2 regions of the Kocuria palustris genome follow, and region 2 is predicted to be linked to the other one. Evidence: riboswitches for the same ligand, from Rfam matches in the RefSeq annotation. Region 2 holds a riboswitch; the other holds the start of a gene.
What was found. Region 2 has a riboswitch for S-adenosylmethionine ahead of metE (5-methyltetrahydropteroyltriglutamate--homocysteine S-methyltransferase). Riboswitches for the same ligand answer to the same signal wherever they lie in the genome.
Positions count from the first base shown of each region.

Region 1: it holds a riboswitch for S-adenosylmethionine, as region 2 does, so the genes downstream of both, JOE55_RS08240 (O-acetylhomoserine aminocarboxypropyltransferase/cysteine synthase family protein) here and metE (5-methyltetrahydropteroyltriglutamate--homocysteine S-methyltransferase) in region 2, are expected to answer to the same signal.

Region 1 is NZ_JAFBCR010000001.1:1,843,549-1,850,575, forward strand. It holds gene JOE55_RS08230 (hypothetical protein) at 1-400, opposite strand, end outside; gene JOE55_RS08235 (acyltransferase family protein) at 754-2,160, shown strand; SAM riboswitch class IV at 2,195-2,304, shown strand; gene JOE55_RS08240 (O-acetylhomoserine aminocarboxypropyltransferase/cysteine synthase family protein) at 2,354-3,829, shown strand; gene JOE55_RS08245 (cystathionine gamma-synthase) at 3,826-5,007, shown strand; gene JOE55_RS08250 (DUF4870 domain-containing protein) at 5,177-5,878, shown strand; gene JOE55_RS08255 (methylated-DNA--[protein]-cysteine S-methyltransferase) at 5,999-6,595, shown strand; gene JOE55_RS08260 (GNAT family N-acetyltransferase) at 6,739-7,027, opposite strand, start outside.
Region 2 is NZ_JAFBCR010000001.1:1,399,338-1,406,364, forward strand. It holds gene JOE55_RS06150 (amino acid permease) at 1-774, opposite strand, end outside; gene JOE55_RS06155 (adenylosuccinate synthase) at 1,106-2,392, opposite strand; SAM riboswitch class I at 2,588-2,687, shown strand; gene metE (5-methyltetrahydropteroyltriglutamate--homocysteine S-methyltransferase) at 2,812-6,246, shown strand; gene JOE55_RS06170 (DUF3151 domain-containing protein) at 6,472-6,891, opposite strand.

The DNA.
Region 1 (7,027 bases), 440 kb from region 2:
GGGCGGCCGGTGCGGGCTCCGGGCCCAGGAGCTGCTGGCGGACCTCTTCCGTGGGCAGGGACTCGCCTGGGGCGATGAACACCGAGGCCAGGTCCTGGACGTCGCACGGGGTCAGGCCCTTGGAGGTGGGCTCCCAGCCCTCCGGGATGAGGTGGCGCTGCTGCGTGCCGCACTTCTGGCAGAAGTACTCGACGCGTCCGCCGGAGCGGACCGCGCAGCGCAGCACGCGGCCCATGATCCGTCGCAGCCCCGGGACGCGGCTGCGCTTGCGGGTGGAGGGCAGGAAGACCCGGAACTTGAGGTAGAGATCGGTGGTGCACTCATGGCACATGGGGGAGCGGGGCGTCTTGTGGTATTGGGGAGATCCCAGCCGGCCCAGTCTGGTGCTCGTGACAGTCACTGCTGCTCCTGCGCTGATCGTCGGAATTGCGGGGAAAGGTCTCCGACGTCATCGTGGTGCGACCCGAGTCCAGATTAGGCGATCCGCTGTGCCGCGTACAGACCCACCGGGGGAAGCGGAGCTGTCTCTCAGCCCTGGCACAGCGCGGATCCAGGCGGATTCATGCCCGATCCGCCATATCTAAATGACTCTTGGGTAACCGTAACAGCGGAGGCCTTCCGGCAGAAGGCCTCGGGGCGATCCGATGCCCCTGACCTGCGGAAGATGACGCTCTGACGTCACAATCGCGCTGCTGCGCTCCCGGGCACCCGCCGCGCCCCCTGCGATGCCGCCGCCGTGTGACGATCGGAGACGTGACGAAGCTGAGCACCTCCCGCGGCCGGCGCGCTGCGCAGACCATCCCTGCGCAGCGCGATCTCGCGCTGGATGCTGCTCGGGTCGCTTGCCTGATCGCCGTGGTCGTGCTCCACATCCTGCTGGTCACGCTCACGACGGATCCGAGCACGGGCGCGCTGCGCAGCGTCATGGCCCCCACGGAGGCCTCTTGGTACGCCCCGGTGTCATGGCTCGTGCAGGTCATGCCGCTGTTCTTCGTGGTGGGAGGGTGCGCCTCGGCGATCTCGTGGTCGCGCCAGTCGGCGGAGGGCGTCCGCGGGCCGGCCTGGGTGCGCGCCCGGCTGCTGCGCCTGGTCGTGCCGGCGAGCGCTGTGTGGGTCGCCCTGGCGCTGGCCGGCGCCCTCGCGGCGCTCGTGGGGATGCCCGCCGACTGGGCCTCGATGGCGCTGCAGGGGCTCGGGATGCACCTGTGGTTCGTGGGCGCCTACACCGCGTGCCTGGTCGGTGTGCCGCTGCTGCACGGGCTGCACGATCGCCGGCCCGTTCTCACCCTGGCTGCGCTGGTGGGGCTCAGCGCTGCGATCGAGGTGCTGCGCATCGCCGCGGAGCGGCCGTGGTGGGGCCTGCTCGGCTTCGCCCCGGTCTGGCTGGCGATCCATCAGATCGGCTTCTTCCGCCACGACGGATCCTTCGCTCGTGCCTCGGCAGGAAGACTGCTCGGGATCACGGCCCTGTCGGTCCTGATGATGCTCTGCCTGACGAGCCTGCCCTGGTGGGGTGCGGACGGGCTGTCGGCCCTGAACCCGCCCACGCTGTGCATGATCGCCCTCGGCGCGGCTCAGGCCTGCGTCCTGCAGCTGTGCTCGCCGGCTCTCGAGCGGCTCATGCGATGGCGTCCCGCGCAGGCCGTCGCCTGGGTCGTCGGCGCGCGGGCCACGACCCTGTACCTGTGGCACCTGCCGGTGATCGTGGCCGTGATGGCGGTGTGGTGGCTGCTCGGCGGCCCGGATCCGGTGCCCGGCTCGGCGCAGTGGTGGCTGTGGCGCCTGCCGATCGGGCTGCTGTGCTGGGCGATGGTCCTGCTGGTCGTGCGTCCGCTGGGCGTCCTGGAGGCCGTGGCGGGGCGGATCGTCGCCCGCGAGCCCGAACCGGAGGGGCCCGCAGCCGGAGGATCGCCCTCGGGTGAGCGGCCCTCGAGCGCGCCCCGAGCCGACGGATCCGCGCCGCTGCGAGCTTCGAGTCCCGATCGCTCCTCATCGCCGGACGGACGGGCGTGGGTCCGCATCCTCGCCGCGGCCGTCCTCGTCTTCTCCGCAGCCGTGCTGGAGGTCCGCTTCCTGCTCGGCATCCCGCTGGCCCTCGGCGGCGCGGCGGCCATGGTCGCGGCGGTCCTGCTGCTGGTCCCGCCCGCACGGAGGTCCTGACGGCTCGATCGGTGTGGTGCTAGTATTGGACCGGCTTCACGAGACACAGCTGCCAAGCTCCGACTTGGCTGTGCACCAACCCCATGTTCAAGGGTGGTTCGGATGACGAAGCGGCCTGCACCTGACGCAGCGCACGAACAAGCTCCGGCGGGACGTGCAGGTCAAGAGCACCCCGTCACGGAAGACACCTCTCATGACGTCCTCGCCCTGCGACGAGCTCAAGAGCTCGACCTCGCTGGCCACACGCCAGATCCACGCCGGCCGGACAGGATCCGATCCGGGCGCCCCTGCCGCCCCCGTCCAGGCCACGCTGCCGGTGCCGATCTACCAGTCCTCGGCCTTCGAGTTCCCGGACCACGCGGCTGCCGCCGCCATGTTCGCCCAGACCACCCCGGGCTTCACCTACTCCCGCACGGGCAACCCCACGGTCGCCGTCCTGGAGCAGAAGGTCGCCGATCTTGAGGGCGGAGTGGGGGCCGTGGCCATGGGCTCGGGGCAGTCCGCCGTCGCCGCGGCCCTGCTCGCGCTGATCAGCACGGGCCCCGGCAAGCACCTGGTGGTCTCGGAGAAGATCTACGGCGGCACCGTCGACCTGCTCGGTGACACGCTGGCCGATTTCGGCGCGACCGTCACCTACGTCGATCCCGCTGACCCCTCGGCCTGGTCGGAGGCGATCACGGAGGACACTCGGGGCTTCTTCCTCGAGTCCATCGGCAACCCGCTGGCCACGCTGGCGGATCTGGACGCGATCTCCCGCATCGCCCATGAGCGGGGGATCCCGGTGATCGTCGACTCGACCCTGGCCACGCCGATCCTGTACCGACCCTTCGAGCACGGGGCGGACATCGTGGTGCATTCGGCCACCAAGTTCTTCGGCGGGCACGGGACGTCGCTGGCCGGCGTCGTGATCGACTCCGGTCGATTCGACTGGGAGGCCGAGGCCGCTCGCTGGCCGCAGTTCACCGAGCCGCGAGCGCGCTGGGGCGGGATCAGCCTGTGCGAGAAGCTGCGCGGCGGCTCGCCGTTCCTGCATCTGTGCCGGGCCAAGTTCGTGCACGACCTGGGTCTGACGCTCTCGCCGTTCAACGCCTCCCAGATCATCCAGGGCCTCGAGACGCTGGACCTGCGCATGCGCCGCCACTCGGACAGCGCCGCTCGCATCGCCGAGTTCCTGAGCACGCATCCGGCGGTGCGCTGCGTGCACCACCCCCTGATCGAGGGCTCCGCCGATCGGGAGATCGCCGAGCGCGACTTCCCCCAGGGCGTCGGGTCGGTCTTCGGCTTCGAGCTGGAGTGCTCGGATGCCGCAGTGGCCGGATTCGTCGACTCCCTGCGGCTTTTCAAGCTGGTGGCCAACATCGGCGACGTCCGCTCGCTGATCAACCATCCCGCGGCCATGACCCACTGCCGTCTCTCGGAGGAGCAGCGACTGGCCGGCGGGATCAGCTGGCAGACCCTGCGGCTGTCGATCGGGCTGGAGGCGGTCGACGACCTGATCGCCGATCTGCAGTCCTCGCTCGATGAGCTGCTGCGCGTCGAGGCCGCGCGCGGCGCTGAGATCCCGGCCGCAGAAGGTGCCCCGGGATCGTCGACGGACGGCGCCCCGGTGCGCTCCGAGGACGAGCCGAGCGGCGCGCGCCGCGACCAGCGCCAGGAGGTGCAGGCATGAGCGGGTTCACCACGCGCGCCGTCCACGCCGGCCAGGAGCCGGACCGGCTGACCGGTGCGGTCATCCCGCCGGTCTACCAGACCTCCACCTTCGTCCAGGACGGCATCAACGTCCTGCGCGACGGCCACGAGTACTCCCGCGGCTCCAATCCCACCCGCAATGCCTTCGAGGAGCAGCTGAGCGCGCTCGAGGGCGGGCAGCGGGCCTTCGCGTTCGCCTCCGGGATCGCGGCGGAGGATGCGCTGCTGCGCTCGGTGCTGCGCCCCGGAGACCATGTGGTCCTGGGCGCCGACGGCTACGGGGGCACCAACCGGCTCATCACCAGGGTCCTGGCTCCCTGGCAGATCCGGCACACGCCGGTGGACGTCACCTCGCTCGATGCGGTCCGCGGGGCTGTGGAGGCGGGCACGCGGGTGATCTGGGTCGAGACCCCCACGAATCCGCTGCTGGGCATCGCCGATCTGACGGGCATCGCCCAGATCGCCCAGGATGCCGGGGCGCTGCTGATCGTGGACAGCACCTTCGCCTCGCCGTACCTTCAGCGTCCGCTGGAGTTCGGCGCCGACGTCGTCGTGCACTCCACCACCAAGTACATCGGCGGGCACTCGGACGTGCTGGGCGGGGCGGTCGTCGTCTCGGACCGGGCCTGGGAGGTCGAGGCCGTGGGCGGCTTCTCGCCCGGAGGAACGCTGGCCGAGCTCGTGGGCTTCCAGCAGTTCGCCGGCGGGGCGGTCGCCGGGCCCCAGGACTGCTTCCTGGCCGCGCGCGGGCTGAAGACCCTGTCGCTGCGCATGCAGCGCCATCAGGAGACCGCAGGCCGGATCGCCGAGTGGCTCATCGGGCGCCCAGAGGTGGCGCAGGTGCTCTACCCCGGACTGCCCGAGCACCCCGGTCACGAGCTGGCCGCACGGCAGATGGACGGCTTCGGTGGCATGGTCTCCTTCCGCGTGCACGGCGGAGAGGCTGCGGCCCGGCGCTTCGCGGAGTCCACGAAGATGTACAAGCTCTCGGTCTCCCTCGGCGGGGTCGAATCGCTGATCTGCTGGCCCTCCGAGATGACGCACGGATCCGTGGCCGGCACGCCGCTGGCGGTGCCGGTGGATCTGGTCCGGCTCTCCGTCGGGATCGAGGACCTCGACGACCACCTCGAGGACCTGGAGCGTGCCTTCGGTGCCTGACGGGCGCTGCGCTCGCCCGGCTCGGCGACTGACAGGCGGCGCGCTCATCAGGCACTGCGGCTGACGCGGCGGCCTCCCCGGCTCTGCCTACACTGGGGGCAGCAGCCTCGTCGCGTTCGGCTCGGCCGTCGCGCGGGTCCCCATGCAAGCGCCATATGAAGGAGCCTTCATGAGCTCGCAGGATCCCCAGAACCCGGCCTCCGGATCGGACGGCCGCAACGCCCCGGGCGGACAGCAGCACGAGGCCCCCTCGTTCGGGCAGGGCGGCGACCGCCAGCAGTCCGGGCAGCCGTCGTGGGGCCCGAACCAGAGCCAGCCGGGCAGCCAGCCCTCCGGGGACCCCGGCGCGCAGCAGGGCTACGGGCAGCCGGGCTACAGCTACCCCGGAGCCGGGCAGCAGCGCCAGCATCCGGACTACGGAGGCCAGGGCGCCTACGACCAGCCGCAGGGCGGCGGACAGCAGTACACGGCCCAGGGCAACTACGGGCAGGCCACCTTCCAGCAGGGCGGGCAGCCGCTGAGCCCCTCGGACGCCCGGACCTGGGCGCTGATCTCCCACATCGCAGCTCCGGTGCTGTTCCTGTTCTCGGCCGGCTGGATCGGATTCGCAGCACCGCTGATCATCTGGTTCATCTTCAAGGACCGCGACCCGCTGGTGCGCAATGCCTCCGCGGGCGCCTTCAACTTCAACGTCATCGTGTTCGCGCTCAACGTCGTGATCTGGATCCTGGCCATTCCCACCCTCGGCCTGGCCCTCTTCCTGCTTCCCTTCCTGGGCATCCTGTCGATCGTGTTCGCCGTCCTCGGCGCCATGCAGGCGAACAAGGGCCTGGCGTACAAGTACCCCATGCAGATCCCGATCCTCAGCTGAGACCGGATCCTCCGGCACCCGTCGTGCACGGCGGCCGGAATTCCACGACGACGGCCGGGCCCTCCGCTGCGGAGGGCCCGGCCGTTGCGCGTGCGGGGACATGAACGCACCATGGTGCTCATGAGCGACTTCGACACCTCCGGGCGCGCCGCCCGACGAATCCCCGAGCCGACTCCTGCGCCTCCGCGCGGCATGGAGCTGCCGGAGCCCGTGGCGCGCATGCACCGCTGGGTGGAGACGCCGCTCGGGCGCATGGTCGTGGCTGTCGGCCCGCACGACGGCCGGCCTGCGATCACGGGATGCTGGTTCGAGGACCAGAAGCACTTCCCGGACGACGAGACCCTCGGCATGGAGGGTGATCATGCCCTGCTGAGCGAGGCGCAGGAGCAGCTCGAAGACTGGTACGCCGGTCGGCGACGCGGCTTCGATCTGCCGCTGACCCTCGACGACCGGCCGCAGCCCCTGCGCCCGCGGGTGTGGAAGGCGCTGCAGGAGATCCCGTTCGGGACCACCACCACCTACGGCGCGTTGGCGCAGCAGCTCGGCAATCCCGGGATGACCCAGGCGGTGGGACAGGGGGTGGGCCGGAATCCGTGGTCGGTGATCGTGCCGTGCCACCGGGTGCTCAGCTCTACAGGGGCGCTGACCGGCTATGCCGGCGGCATCGAGCGCAAGCAGGAGCTGCTGGAGATGGAATCCCGACGCTCAGCGCGTTGACGGACCGGGGACCCGAGCGGCGACGTCCGACAGCGGCTGCGCCCGAGGGCGTAGAACAGCCCGATCCACGGGGCGGGCCCATGTCGGGTCAGGAGGTTGGCCGCAGGTGGAGTTCCTCCGCGACCGCCGCGCGAACCGGCAGGTCAGTCCGCGCTGATCCGGTCGGAGCGCAGCGCGGCGTAGATGAGCTCCGTGCGCCATTCGCCCAGCTGCAGGTGCGATTCGCGCAGCTCCGCCTCCCTGCGCATGCCGATGCGCTCGCAGACCTTGATGGAGCTGTGGTTCAGCGCATCCAGGCGCGCGAACACGCGGTGGGCGTCCAATCGCTCGAAGCAGGCGTCGATCGCGGCGATCGCAGCCTCGCCTGCATAGCCTCTGCCTGCATGGTCGGGGCTGACCACCCAGCCCATCTCGATCTGGCGCGACTCGGCG
Region 2 (7,027 bases):
CGCGACGTCCTCGATGTCCGAGGCCAGCAGGTTCGGGTGCGTGTACGGCAGCAGGAAGCCGATCACGATGATCGCCAGCACGTAGAACAGCAGGATGCGCACGAACACGGTGCGGATCGCCTTGGGCACGGTGCGCTCGGGGTCCTCGGCCTCACCGGCCGCCACGCCCACGAGCTCGGTGCCCTGGAACGCGAAGCCGGCGACCATGAAGATCGCCAGGATCGACATGGGCCCGCCCACGAACGGCGCCTGCCCGTCGGTCCAGTTGCCGAAGCCGGGGGCGTCGCCGCCCATGATGCCCAGCACCATCAGCACGCCCAGCACCAGGAAGACGACGACGGCGGCCACCTTGATCGCCGAGAGCCAGAACTCGCCCTCGCCGTAGGCCCGCGTGGACAGGGCGTTGAGCCCGAAGACGATCAGCAGGAACAGCGCCGACCAGACCCAGGCGGGGACGTCGGGGAGCCAGTAGCGCATGACCAGTGCGGCCGCCACGAGCTCCGCGGCCAGGGTGATGGCCCAGTTGAACCAGTAGTTCCAGCCGATCGCGAAGCCGAAGGACGGCGAGACGTAGCGCGCCGCGTGGTCGCCGAAAGATCCGGAGGTAGGACGCCAGGCGGACATCTCGCCCAGGGACTGCATGAGCAGGAAGACCATGAGCCCGATCGCTATGTAGGCCACGAGCGCACCGCCGGGCCCGGCCGTGGCGATCGAGTTGCCGGAGGCCACGAACAGCCCGGTGCCGATCGCACCGCCCATGGCGATCATGGTCATGTGCCGGGTCTTGAGGCTGCGGCGCAGGCCCTCGCCCTCGGACCGCGCCGAGGCGGGGTCCAGTCTGGTGCTCTGTGTGGACACGGTCAGTCACTTCCGACGTCGGGGATCGAACGGCGCCGCGACGGGCATCGATCAGGGGCGCCTGCATGCACGATGAGGCGCAGCACGCCCAGGGGTCTGCCAGATGCTATCCGACACGGCGGGCGAGCCCGGTCCGCGCGCGGGACGGTCACGCAGCGGATGATGACAGATCGGCACCCCATCAGGGCTGATGGGGTGCCGATCTGTCACCATCCCGAGCGCCTGTCATCGCACAGGCGAGGCGACGTCAGTCGATCAGGTCGCGCAGCTCGATCGTGTTCTCGCGGCCCGGGCCCACGCCGATCGCGGAGAACCGGGTGCCGGACATGGACTCGAGGGTCAGGACGTAGTCGCGCGCATTGGCCGGCAGGTCCTCGAGGGTCTGGGCCTGCGAGATGTCCTCCGACCAGCCGGGGAAGGTCTCGTAGATCGGCTTGGCGTGGTGGAACTCGGTCTGCGTCATGGGCATCTCGTCGTGGCGCACGCCGTCGACGTCGTAGGCCACGCACACCGGGATCTCCTCGAGCCCGGTGAGGACGTCGAGCTTGGTCACGAAGTAGTCCGTGAAGCCGTTGATCCGCGAGGCGTGACGCGCCATCACGGCGTCGTACCAGCCGGTGCGGCGCGGGCGCCCGGTGTTCACGCCGAACTCGCCGCCCACGGTGCGCAGCCGCTCCCCGGACTCGTCGAACAGCTCGGTGGGGAACGGACCGGCACCCACGCGGGTCGTGTACGCCTTGATGATGCCGATCGAGCGGGTCAGGCGCGTGGGCCCGATGCCCGCGCCCACGCAGGCGCCGCCGGTGGTGGGGTTCGACGAGGTCACGAACGGGTACGTGCCGTGATCGACGTCCAGGAAGGTGGCCTGCCCGCCCTCGAGCAGGACGGTCTCGTCGCGGTCCAGGGCGTCGTTGAGCAGGCGCGTGGAGTCCACGATCATGGGCGCCATGCGCTCGGCGTAGCCCATGAAGTAGTCCACGATCTCGTCGGTCTCGAACGCGCGGCGGTTGTAGACCTTGAGCAGCAGCTCGTTCTTCTGCCGCAGGGCGCCCTCGATCTTCTGGCGCAGGATCGACTCGTCGAGGATGTCCTGCGCGCGCAGGCCCAGGCGCCCGATCTTGTCCATGTACGCCGGCCCGATGCCGCGACCGGTGGTGCCGATCGCGCGCTTGCCCAGGAACCGCTCGGTGACCTGGTCGAGGGTCTGGTGGTACGGGGCCACCAGGTGCGCATTGGCCGAGATGCGCAGCTTGGAGGTGTCCGCGCCGCGGGCCTCGAGGCCGTCGATCTCCTCGAACAGCGCCTGCGGGTTGACCACCACGCCGTTGCCGATCACGGGGGTGGCCCGCGGGGAGAGGATGCCTGCGGGCAGCAGCTTGAGCTCGAACTTGTCGCCGCCCACCACCACGGTGTGCCCGGCGTTGTTGCCGCCGTTCGGCTTCACGACGTAGTCCGCGCGGCCGCCGAAGATGTCCGTGGCCTTGCCCTTGCCCTCATCGCCCCACTGGGCTCCGACGATCGAGATGGCTGGCATGCGACTGCTCTCCTGACTGGGCCCGCACGAGGTCTGGATGCTGCGCCACGCGCCTTGTGGAGGCCATGGCGGATCGCGCGCCACGGGCCGAGGGCGCGACGGTCCGGGGCGATCCTATCGCGCGCCCCTCCCTGGCGGCCGTGGGAGATCTCGGGGGTTGACAAGCAGGGCCGCCTGGGGTGGTATCTATCTCGCTATCTATCCAGAGTGACCGAGAGACCTGGCTCGTCGACGTCGCAGCAACCATCCCCGCGGATCTCGCGGGGAACGGTGCTCCCGCCAGGACCGATGGAGCGTCTTCTCAGACTTCCGTGGTCCACCGGACCCGTGCCCCGCCGCGTCTTCAGCGGCGGCGCGGGCCTCCGTGCGCACCCCGTGGTCTGCCCTCCATCGGGCATCCACGGAAAGGCGAACACGGAATGCCCGATCACCATCCCGCAGCACCGCGCTCGGATCGTCCCCCGGAGACGGGGGCGCCGTCGCGCCGCAAGCCGGTGCCCGCGCTGTCCTACGAGCTCTACCCGCCGCGCAGCGCAGCCAGCACCGAGTCCCTCCTGCAGACCATCGAGGCCCTGGCGCCCACGGTGCCGGACTACGTGTCGGTCACCGCGGCGGTCGATCCGCAGCGCCGCGTCCAGTCCATGGCGCTGCTGTCCCACCTGATCTTCGAGACCCCGCTGCGCCCCCTGGCCCACGTGCTGTGCACGGGAGTCACGGAGACGCAGCTGCGCGAGCTGATCCACGAGCTGCTGGACCTGGGCGTGCGCGGCGTCCTGGCCCTGCGCGGGGACCGGGATCCGGCCGTCGAGCCCGGCCCTGAGGAGCTGCCCTTCGCCCGGCATCTGGTGGACCTGATCCGCTCGGTCGAGCGCGGCCGAGCCGCCCAACTGTGCGCCGGCAACGTCTCGATCGGCGTGGCCGCCTATCCGATCAAGCACCCCGAGTCGACCTCCGTGCACCAGGACCTCGAGGTGCTGCTGGCCAAGCAGCGCGCCGGCGCCGACTTCGCGATCACTCAGCTCTACCCCGAGGCCGACGACTACGCCGCCTTCGTGTCCCGGGCTCGTCGCGCCGGAGTGGAGCTGCCGATCATCCCCGGGATCATGCCGGTCACGAGCCTGCGCCGGTACCTGCGCATCTGCGACCTGGCCGGCCTGGAGCCGGACCCGCTGCTGGCCCACGAGCTCGAGACGGCCGACTCGGACGCCGAGCGCCACCGGATCGGCGTCCGCTCTGCCGTGCACAGCGCACGCGCTGCCTTGGATTCCGGGGCTCCCGGGCTGCACCTCTACACGTTCAACCAGCACGAGGCCGCCCTGGACGTCCTGGAGCAGCTCGATCTGCCCCGCCCCACCCCTTCAGCCGGACTCGCCGGACTCATCCCCGCATCCCAGCCCGCCGACGGGCGCCCCATCCGCACCTATGAGGAGACCGCAGTGACCATCTCGAACGACGCCCAGCCCGCCGCCTTCCCGACCGCCACGATCCTGGGCTATCCCCGCATCGGCCCGAACCGCGAGCTCAAGCGCGCGCTCGAGTCGCACTGGGCCGGACGCAGCGACCTGGAGCAGCTCGAGTCCTCCGCCGCCGAGCTGCGTGCCTCCACCGCCGAGCGCCTCGAGGGGCTGGGCCTGGCGCAGGCCTCGGCCGTGCCCGGCTCCTACGCGCTCTACGACCACGTGCTCGACACCCTGATCGCCGTCGGCGCGGTGCCGACGCGCTTCGGCGACCTGCGCACCGAGACCGGAACCGTGGACCGCTCCGGGGAGTTCGTGCTGGCCCGCGGCGACGACGCCCGGCAGCCGCTCGAGATGACCAAGTGGTTCGACACCAACTACCACTACCTGGTGCCCGAGATCGGCGCGCAGACGCAGTTCGCCGCAGCGCCCGGCCGCCTGCTGGAGCAGCTGGCCGAGGCCTCCGAGCAGGGCCGGAGCCTGCGCCCCGTGCTCGTGGGCCCGGTGACCTTCCTGGCCCTGGCCAAGGACGACGGCACCGCAGCCGAGCCCATCGAGCCCCTGGATCGTCTCGAGGAGCTGCTGCCGGTCTACGGCGAGATCCTCGCAGCACTCAAGGATGCCGGCGCCGAGTGGGTGCAGATCGACGAGCCCGCCCTGGTCGCGGACCACTCCCGCCTCTCTCAGCAGGACCTGCGCGCGGCGATCGAGCGCGCGGCCGGATACCTGGGCGGGCTCGACGAGCGCCCCCAGCTGCTGCTCACCTCCCCCTACGGCGATGCGGGCGAGCTGCTCGGCGCGCTGACCGGCTCGGGTGCCGAGGCCGTGCACGTGGACCTCATCCGCGGCGGTCTCACCGACGACCAGCTCGGCCTGTTCACTTCGGCAGACGCCCCGGTGCTCGTGGCCGGAGTCGTCAACGGGCGCAACGTCTGGCGCACCGACCTCTCCGCCGCACTCGAGCGGCTCGAGGGCTTCCGCGACGCAGGCGCCCGGGTCTCCGTGGCCACGTCGAACTCGCTGATCCACGTGCCGCACACCCTCGAGGCCGAGCCCGAGCTCGACCCCGAGATCCGGTCCTGGCTGGCCTTCGCCGACGAGAAGGTGCGCGAGGTCGCCGTCCTGGCACGCGGGCTCGCCGAGGGCCGCGGGGCCGTGGCCGCCGAGCTGCAGGAGGCCGACGAGGCCCGCCGCACCCGCGCTGCGGCCCCGGGTGTGCGCATCGACGAGGTCCGCGGCCGCACTGCCTCCCTCACCGAGGCCGACTCGCAGCGCGGCACCGCCGAGCAGCGTCGCGCAGCCCAGGCGGAACGCTCGTTCGGCAGCGGCCGCCTTCCAGTGCTGCCCACCACCACGATCGGGTCCTTCCCCCAGACCGGGGAGGTCCGCCGCGCCCGCGCCGATCACCGCGCCGGACGGATCGACGACGCCGCCTACGACGGCTTCCTGCGCGAGGAGATCTCCCGGGTCATCGCCCTGCAGGACGAGCTCGGCCTGGACGTGCTGGTGCACGGCGAGCCGGAGCGCAACGACATGGTCCAGTACTTCGCCGAGCACTTCGACGGCTTCGCGACGACCGCCAACGGCTGGGTGCAGTCCTACGGCTCCCGAGCCACGCGTCCGTCGATCCTGTGGGGCGACGTCTCCCGCGAGGGCGAGGGGCTGCGCGGCGAGGCCTTCACGGTCCCGTGGATCACCTGGGCGCAGCAGCAGACCGACAAGCCGGTCAAGGGCATGCTCACCGGGCCGGTCACCATCCTGGCCTGGTCGTTCGTGCGCGACGACCAGCCGCTGGCAGAGACCGCCGATCAGGTGGCCCTGGCCCTGCGCGATGAGATCGCCGACCTCGAGGACGCTGGGATCGGCATCATCCAGGTCGACGAGCCGGCCCTGCGCGAGCTGCTGCCCCTGCGCCGAGCCGATCGCAGCGCCTACCTGGACTGGTCGGTCGAGTCCTTCCGCCGGGCGACCTCCTCGGTCGACGACGCCACGCAGATCCACACGCACCTGTGCTACTCGGAGTTCGGCGAGGTCATCGCCGGCGTAGACGCGCTGAACGCCGATGTCACGAGCATCGAGGCGGCCCGTTCGCGCATGGAGGTGCTGGCCGACGTCCGCGCGGTCGGCTTCGAGCGCGGGCTCGGCCCCGGCGTATGGGACATCCACTCCCCGCGCGTGCCCAGCACCGACGAGATCGAGTCGCTGCTCACCCAGGCCCTCGAGCACGTCAGCTCCGAGCTGCTGTGGGTCAACCCCGACTGCGGCTTGAAGACCCGCGGCTACGACGAGACCCGCACCTCGCTCGAGCACCTGGTCGAGGCCACTGCCCGCGTGCGCGAGAGCCTGGCGGCCAGTCAGGCCAGCTCCGTCGAGACGGCTGAGGCCTCCGCGGTCTGATCAGCCGTCCGGGCCTTCGCTGCTCGGCGACGACGAACGGCGCGGCCGCACCCCTGCTGCAGGGAGTGCGACCGCGCCGTTCGTCATCAGGCCGTCGCTGGGGTCGACGCCAGCGATGGATCTCGGCGGCCCGCGCCAGGTGTCGGTGGGCCGTGCAGCCACGGGGCAGCGGACCGCCGTGCCGGCATCGTCGTCACGGCATCAGGCCGCCCCTCCGGGTCGACGTCAGCTCCGGAGCTGCTCGGCCGCCGTCGGGTCGGAGTCGTTGAGGAACTTCTGGATGCGCTGGGCCTCGTCGAGCTCGCCGATGGCCGCTGCCGCCTGGCCCAGAGCCGACAGCGCGCGCAGGAAGCCGCGGTTGGGCGCGTGGCTGTACGGCACCGGGCCGTGGCCCTTCCAGCCGCTGGCGCGCAGGGCGTCGAGACCGCGGTGGTAGCCCACTCGGGCGTAGGCGTAGCCCTCGAGCGTCCGGCCGTCGGCCAGCGCCTCCTCGGCCAGGATCGCCCAGGGCAGCTGCTCCTTGGGGAAGGCCGGCGCCAGGTCCTCGGCCTCGTCGCCGGCGTCGAAGCGCGCGACCATCTCCGCGTTCTCCTGCAGCAGGGTGGGATCGGGCTCGCCCAGCAGGTTCTTGCCGATACTCGACATCGGTGCTCCTCTCGTCGTGCGTGCCCCGGGCTCCCCGGGACGCTCTGCTCCCAGCCTAGGCGTGGTGGCACCACGCCCGCTCGGCCGCTGAGATCATGCTTCCGTGCGGCCCGGCATCCCCTGAAGAGCAGGGGAT